Regions from separate parts of the Leminorella richardii genome, predicted to be linked through region 1. Evidence: predicted binding sites of a transcription regulator. Region 1 holds the regulator's gene; each other region holds the start of a gene.
The links. The regulator PurR, encoded in region 1, represses purine synthesis genes. The targets are predictions, from matches to a motif close to CANGCAAACGTTTGCNTG.

Region 1 (2,270 bases):
CGTACGGTAAGAGGCCAGACGGTAAGCTCCTTGGGATTTTTAGCCAGCAGGCGATCTTTTTCTGTAAACCATTTTTCAGAAGAATAGCCTTCTAGTCGTGCAACCAGCGCATCCCCCTTAACGGCAACAATGTCGACAGATACAGGATGTCCGCCGTTGGCTTTATCGGTCACGCTGTATTCTATATGGCTGATTTGTACACCGGGCATTAGCGCGCAGCTAACCATAAGACAGAGGGGAAACATCAAAACAGCAAAGTATTTTATTCGTTTCATAGGGCGCTTACCTTGTTAGCATTCGACGGTGGGTGAGATGCAGTAAAGGGTCGTCCTGAACCTGAGCGCTTTTCTACTTTAGGTAGTTTTTCTGATTTAACTATAGGAAGAGAGTAGCCGTAGGGCAAACAAAAGACCCGCTGAAGCAGCGGGCCGGAGTGAAACGCTATTTTTTAAGGTGTGGGCCGTCGGCGACAGAGTTCCGCTCTACCAGCTCAGGATGCAGCTCAATAGAGTGGTAAGTTTCTCGCTTATTGATTACGCGATCTAACAGCATGTCGAGCGCCATTTCGGCTAGGTTCTCTTTGGGCTGCTGAATAGTTGTCAAAGGTGGATTATAAAAACGGGTGTTTCGGATATTGTCATAACCGATCACCGAAATATCCTGAGGGATTCTTAACCCCATTTCTCCCGCCGCGCACAGGGCTCCCATTGCGATAACGTCGCCGCCGCAGAACAGCGCCGTTGGGCGCTTTTTCAGTTTTAGCAGTTGCATCATGCCTTCATGACCTTCCTGAGGCTGAAAGTCCGCTTCGATAATCCACTCTGCTGGAATATGGATGCCTGCTTCTTCCAGTGCATGGAGAAAACCGCGATGGCGCTCGCGGCCGGTAAACTCATTAAGCTGACCGGTAATAGTCGCGATGTCTCGGTGCCCTCTGTCTATCAGATAGCGAGCCGCCAGATAGCCGCCGTGGAAACCGTTATCTTCAATGTTGTCGGTAAAATCGCTGTGTTTGCCCCAGTCCATGACCATCATGGGAATATTTTGATAGTCATTTAACAGCTCAAGCAGAGGGGGATGATATTCCGAACACATCACCAGCAGGCCATCCACACGTTTTTGCGCCAGCATTGCCAGATAGGCCTGCTGCTTTTCCAGGTCGTTTTGTGTATTGCACAGGATGAGCGTGTAGCCTTTTTTATAACAGGCGGACTCTACGGCCTGAATCACCTCAGCAAAGTAGGGGGATCCACTGCTGGTTGCCAGTAGTCCCAGCGTTTTGGTGCTGTTCACCTTAAGGCTGCGGGCAACGGCGCTGGGGGAGTAGCTGAGTTCTTTTATGGCTGCCCAAACGGCGGTTTTTGTATCTTCCGCTACAAAACGGGTTTTATTAATGACGTGAGATACTGTTGTTGTTGAAACGCCCGCGCGTTTTGCTACGTCTTTGATCGTTGCCATAAAAGTGAATTCTCCTGTGTCCACACCATCGTGCGTTGCTCTCCTGACAGTGTAAACGGATAAGTAACCGTTTGCCTTCTCTTTATTCGTTCGATTACACATTAAAGGCAAAAAGGTGTAGAATTTATTACGTATACACTGGCTTTAGCTTACATTGCCGCTGTCAGTGCAGTTTGGCGATGGATTTTGGCGTATTTAATTAAAAAGTCAAAGAACTATAGTTAAAGGCTGCGACGTTTTTGTTGTTTTATACGGCTTCGTTGAAATGAAGTTCGTAAGTTTGCGTTAACAGCACTTATGTTGATGACACTTAAGTTGATAATAAAAGGAATCCAAGATGTCTGCTGAGTTAAAATGGTCTTTAAGTACAGTCGTTCTGGCGTTGGCGGTGATTGTTACCTATAGTCTGATTGCCGTTACGCACTGATTGATAGTACATACCCGGCGCGGTTAAAGCCGGGTATTGTTTTTGATAGCGCCAAAGAGCAACGATGGAGCGATACGCTTTCATTTTGGCGATTTGTCGGTAAGTGAAAAATGCTCCCTTTGTGGAGCCTATTTTTTGAGTAAAGTAAGTAAGATTCGGTGTTTCAACATGGAGGCAGAATGACTCACCACACGGCTAGCGCGCTGGCTTTAATCAAGCGGATCGCGGGTATTGTTATTTTTATCCCCTCGCTTATATCGACCGCGATATCTATGCTTAAGTATCTGGTTGCGCCTAAAAGCCAAATGCAGGAGATGACGGCGACCATCATGGACTTCCTGCAGGTCATGTTTAATATCGTACGTCAGTACACCTCCTTTCTTGA
Region 2 (2,270 bases), 670 kb from region 1:
AACAAGCGCGGCACGCTGGCCATGGCTCGCACCTCTGCCCCCCATTCTGCTACCGCACAGTTTTTTATTAACGTCGTCGACAATGACTTCCTGAACTTTCGTTCTGAAAGCATGGACGGCTGGGGCTACTGCGTTTTTGCCGAAGTTGTTGAAGGCATGGACATTGTAGACAGCATCAAGCAGGTTAAAACCGGGCGCAGCGGTATGCATCAGGACGTTCCGGTTGAAGACGTCGTTATCAACAGCGTTACCGTCAGCGAATAAGTCACTATCCACTTTCGATGACAGTTCTGTTTATCGCCGATCTTCATTTAAGCGAAGCTGAACCGGCAATTACTGCCGGTTTTCTTGCGTTCTTACAGCGCGATGCGGCAAACGCCAGCGCGCTGTATATTCTCGGCGATCTGTTTGAATTCTGGATTGGCGATGACGACCCGAGCGAGCTGCACGAGCAGGTTGCTCAAGCGTTGTCAGCGCTGCACGATCGCGGTGTCCCCTGCTATTTTATTCACGGCAACCGCGACTTTCTCCTCGGCAAACGCTATGCCGATCGCTGTAAAATGACGCTGCTTCCCGAGAAACAGGTGATTGACGTTTACGGCACTCAAACCCTTATTCTCCACGGCGACACGCTCTGCACGGATGACCCAAGCTATTTACGGTTTCGGCGCTATATGCATAACCGGTTTATTCAACGCGCCTTTCTGTGTCTTCCGCTTTTCCTTCGCCTTAAGATAGCCAACCGACTGCGCAGCCAAAGCACTATGAGTAACCAGACCAAATCTCAGGTCATGATGGACGTTAACTCGCTGGCCGTAATTAGTGAAATGAAAAAGTACGATGTTGTTCACATGGTTCACGGGCACACTCACCGCCCGGCTATTCACGACATGACTATTAAGGGAAAACTCTCTGAACGCGTAGTGCTTGGCGCCTGGCACTCTCAGGGCTCCGCACTATATGCTTTTCCCGACGGCAGCATCGATCTTACCAGCTTCCCACTGTAGTTTTTCCACCAGCATTTACCCGAACCGAGAAAACGCAAACGTTTCCCTTGCCTCGTCGGCATGATATGCTTGCGCCCCTGAAAGAGACTATTATGTTTACTCCCGCACGATTTTAGGAGCGTTCCCCCTATGCCAGCCAGCGCCGCCAAGGCCAAAATCGCCATTGTGATGGGTTCCAAAAGCGACTGGGCAACGATGCAGTTTGCCGCAGAAATCCTGACCGCGTTAGACATCCCGTTTCATACCGAAGTCGTCTCCGCACACCGCACGCCGGACAAGCTGTTTAGCTTCGCTGAAAGCGCAAAAGAAAACGGCTTTGACGTCATTATTGCCGGTGCGGGCGGTGCAGCTCACCTGCCGGGTATGCTGGCCGCTAAGACGCTTGTCCCGGTACTCGGTGTGCCGGTTCAAAGTGCAGCGCTCAGCGGCATAGATAGCCTCTACTCTATCGTTCAAATGCCGCGCGGCATTCCCGTTGGCACGCTAGCTATCGGTAAAGCCGGAGCGGCTAATGCCGCTCTGCTGGCGGCACAAATTCTGGCACTTCACGATAGCGCTATTCATCTCCGCCTTGCTGACTGGCGTCAGGCACAAACCGACGAAGTGCTGAACAACCCCGATCCCAGGGAGAACCCATGAAGCCGGTCTGCATATTAGGAAACGGTCAGCTTGGACGCATGCTGCGTCAGGCGGGAGAACCCTTGGGGATCGCTGTTTACCCGGTTGGGCTTGATGCCGAACCCGAAGCCGTCCCTTACCAGCATGCAGTGATTACTGCCGAAATAGAGCGCTGGCCGGATACGCCTCTGACGGAAATCTTGGCACGGCATCCGGGCTTCGTTAATCGCGACGTTTTTCCCCTCCTTGCCGATCGCCTGACGCAAAAGCGCCTATTGGATACGCTAAAGCTGGCGACGTCCCCCCTGGCAGCCTCTGGAAAAACACGAGCAGTGGCCAGAAGTCTTTCAGTCACTCGGGGAGCTTGCCATCGTCAAGCGCCGCGTCGGCGGCTACGACGGCCGAGGCCAGTGGCGGTTAAGAAAAGAAGATGTAAACACTCTACCGCAGGACGCCTACGGTGCAGCTATCGTAGAACAGGCGATTGCGTTTCGCGGCGAAGCGTCTCTTGTCGGCGCGCGCAACCATCGTGGAGAGTGCGTCTTTTATCCGCTCACTCATAACCTGCATGAAGAAGGGATTTTGCGCGCCAGTGTGGCTATTCCCGCTTCTGATGCACATCTACAGCATCAGGCAGAAACGATG
Region 3 (2,270 bases), 240 kb from region 1:
AAGCTTAAAAAAACCTAAAAAGAAAAACGGCGCTTTAGCGCCGTTTCAGTATCGGTCGATTCAGTTATTACCTGATTAATCGCAGGAGACGACCTTAATCGCCAAACCCCCGCGCGACGTCTCGCGATATTTCGAGTTCATGTCCTTGCCGGTTTCATACATGGTCTCTATTACCTTATCCAGCGATACCCTTGGTTCACTGGTGCGGCGAAGCGCCATGCGAGAAGCGTTAATCGCTTTTACTGACGCAATAGCGTTTCGTTCAATACAGGGAACTTGAACTTGGCCCGCGACAGGATCGCACGTTAGTCCGAGGTTATGCTCCATGCCGATCTCTGCTGCATCGCAAACCTGTTGGGGACTGCCTCCCAGTAGCTCGGTGAGACCCGCAGCTGCCATTGAGCAAGCTACGCCAACTTCTCCCTGACAGCCAACTTCCGCACCGGAAATAGAGGCATTCATTTTATACAGCGTGCCAATGGCGCCGGCCGCCATAAAGTAGCGAGTGTAGGCTTCAGGGGTAACCTGCTGAATGAAACGGTCGTAATAGGCCAGTACGGCTGGAACTATTCCACAGGCGCCGTTTGTTGGCGCTGTAACGACGCGACCTCCTGCGGCGTTTTCTTCATTGACGGCCAGAGCGAACATATTGACCCAGTCTACAATGTTCATTGGGTCGTTGGAGAGCTTGTCTGACGAAAGCAGCATTCTACGAAGGGGAGCGGCGCGGCGAGGTACCTGTAGTGGACCGGGCAAAACGCCTTCGGTATTCATTCCGCGCTCAATACAGGCCTGCATTGTTTGCCACACGGCAGCAAAGTAGTCCTGAATCTCCTGCACGCTGTGTATGGCGAGCTCGTTTTGCATAACCAGACCAGAGATAGAGAGACCATAGTTTTTGCAGTGCGTCAGCAGTGCTTCAGCTGAAGTAAAGGGATAAGGGACGCTGATTTCGCTTTTATCTTTTTGACCAAAATGCTCATCATCGACAATAAAGCCGCCGCCGATGGAGTAATAAATTTTGGAATACACCGCACGGCTACCGGCAAAAGCCGTAATTTTCATGCCGTTTTCATGACGGGGAAGGTTTTCACTGTGAAAAACCATACCGCCTTCGCGAGGAAAGTCGACCTCGTGCTGGCCGTTTGCCAGCGATAGGCGCTCTGTTTCATTCACTCGCTGAATAAAATGAGGAATACTGTCAATGTCTACTGTATCTGGGCGGTTTCCCGTCAGTCCCAGAATGATGGCAATATCGGTATGGTGCCCTTTACCGGTCAAAGAGAGCGAGCCGTAAACGTCAACCACGATCCGATTTACGTTGCCTAGCATACCGTTCTGACAGAGGTCGTCGACAAACTCTTTGCCCGCTTTCATTGGGCCAACCGTATGTGAACTGGAAGGGCCAATACCAATTTTGAACATGTCGAAAACGCTAATCACGCGGGATTCCTCAATAAAGCCAGCTTTAACCAGCTATAAAGTTAAATAAAAAGTGGCATGATGCATATCATCAAATTAGGTAATTGACCTAAGTATAAAGATATGGCTGAAATTTAGTTTTACAATATGCGCTAATTATAGTCTTTTTGGTGTGGAATTGGCTATATAAATAGACGATTACTAAAGCAATCGTTTTCTTCTCATTTACATGACGTGCGCTGCTGGAAAATGGACTATTTTAGGCGGGAAACTCAGTCTGAATAGCCAACTGTCGAAGAATCGAGGCAGTAAGCCCCCAAATAAAGTGTTCTTCATAGGGAACTGCGTAAATATTACTTTCTTTACCACGTCGATAGACGCTGAGCGTTCGGTAATTCTGCAGACGTAGAATATGAGTGAGTGGAACTTCAAAGAGCGAATCAACTTCATCACTATTTTGTTTAAACTGTAGCCCACTGGGAAGAAGGCCAATAATCGGCGTAACGCGATAACCGCTAATGCTGTCCTGAGGGGAGAGTTGACCAAGAATGCTGACGTCTTTCGGATTAAGGCCGATCTCTTCATTGGCCTCTCTTAGTGCTGTTGTACTAAGGCTTAGATCGCTAATATCTGCGGCTCCACCGGGGAAAGCGATCTGCCCGGGATGGTGGCGAAGCGAGCTTGAGCGGCGCGTCAGTAAGATAGATGGATTTTCTTTTCGAACAATCGGGATCAATACCGCCGCCTGTCGGGTTTGCCGACCGGAAAGTGGCTCAGGAAGAGCACGCAGTTGAAAGCGCTGTATAAAAAGGTTGAGAATGTCGTTATTCATGGTCTCATTGCCAGAA

Region 2: the regulator PurR is predicted to act here: its motif matches at 1,039-1,056, upstream of purE (5-(carboxyamino)imidazole ribonucleotide mutase).
Region 3: the regulator PurR is predicted to act here: its motif matches at 1,626-1,643, upstream of DQM29_RS09160 (L-serine ammonia-lyase).

What each region holds. Positions count from the first base shown of each region.
Region 1 covers NZ_LS483470.1:1,754,574-1,756,843, forward strand. Annotated here, with positions in the region: gene DQM29_RS08170 (hypothetical protein) at 1-275, opposite strand, end outside; gene purR (HTH-type transcriptional repressor PurR) at 442-1,458, opposite strand; gene cydH (cytochrome bd-I oxidase subunit CydH) at 1,796-1,885, shown strand; gene DQM29_RS08185 (YniB family protein) at 2,065-2,270, shown strand, end outside.
Region 2 covers NZ_LS483470.1:2,423,182-2,425,451, forward strand. Annotated here, with positions in the region: gene ppiB (peptidylprolyl isomerase B) at 1-264, shown strand, start outside; gene lpxH (UDP-2,3-diacylglucosamine diphosphatase) at 282-1,007, shown strand; gene purE (5-(carboxyamino)imidazole ribonucleotide mutase) at 1,137-1,646, shown strand; partial or broken gene purK (5-(carboxyamino)imidazole ribonucleotide synthase) at 1,643-2,270, shown strand, end outside.
Region 3 covers NZ_LS483470.1:1,996,290-1,998,559, reverse strand. Annotated here, with positions in the region: gene rlmA (23S rRNA (guanine(745)-N(1))-methyltransferase) at 1-8, shown strand, start outside; gene DQM29_RS09160 (L-serine ammonia-lyase) at 76-1,443, opposite strand; gene DQM29_RS09155 (CoA pyrophosphatase) at 1,682-2,254, opposite strand.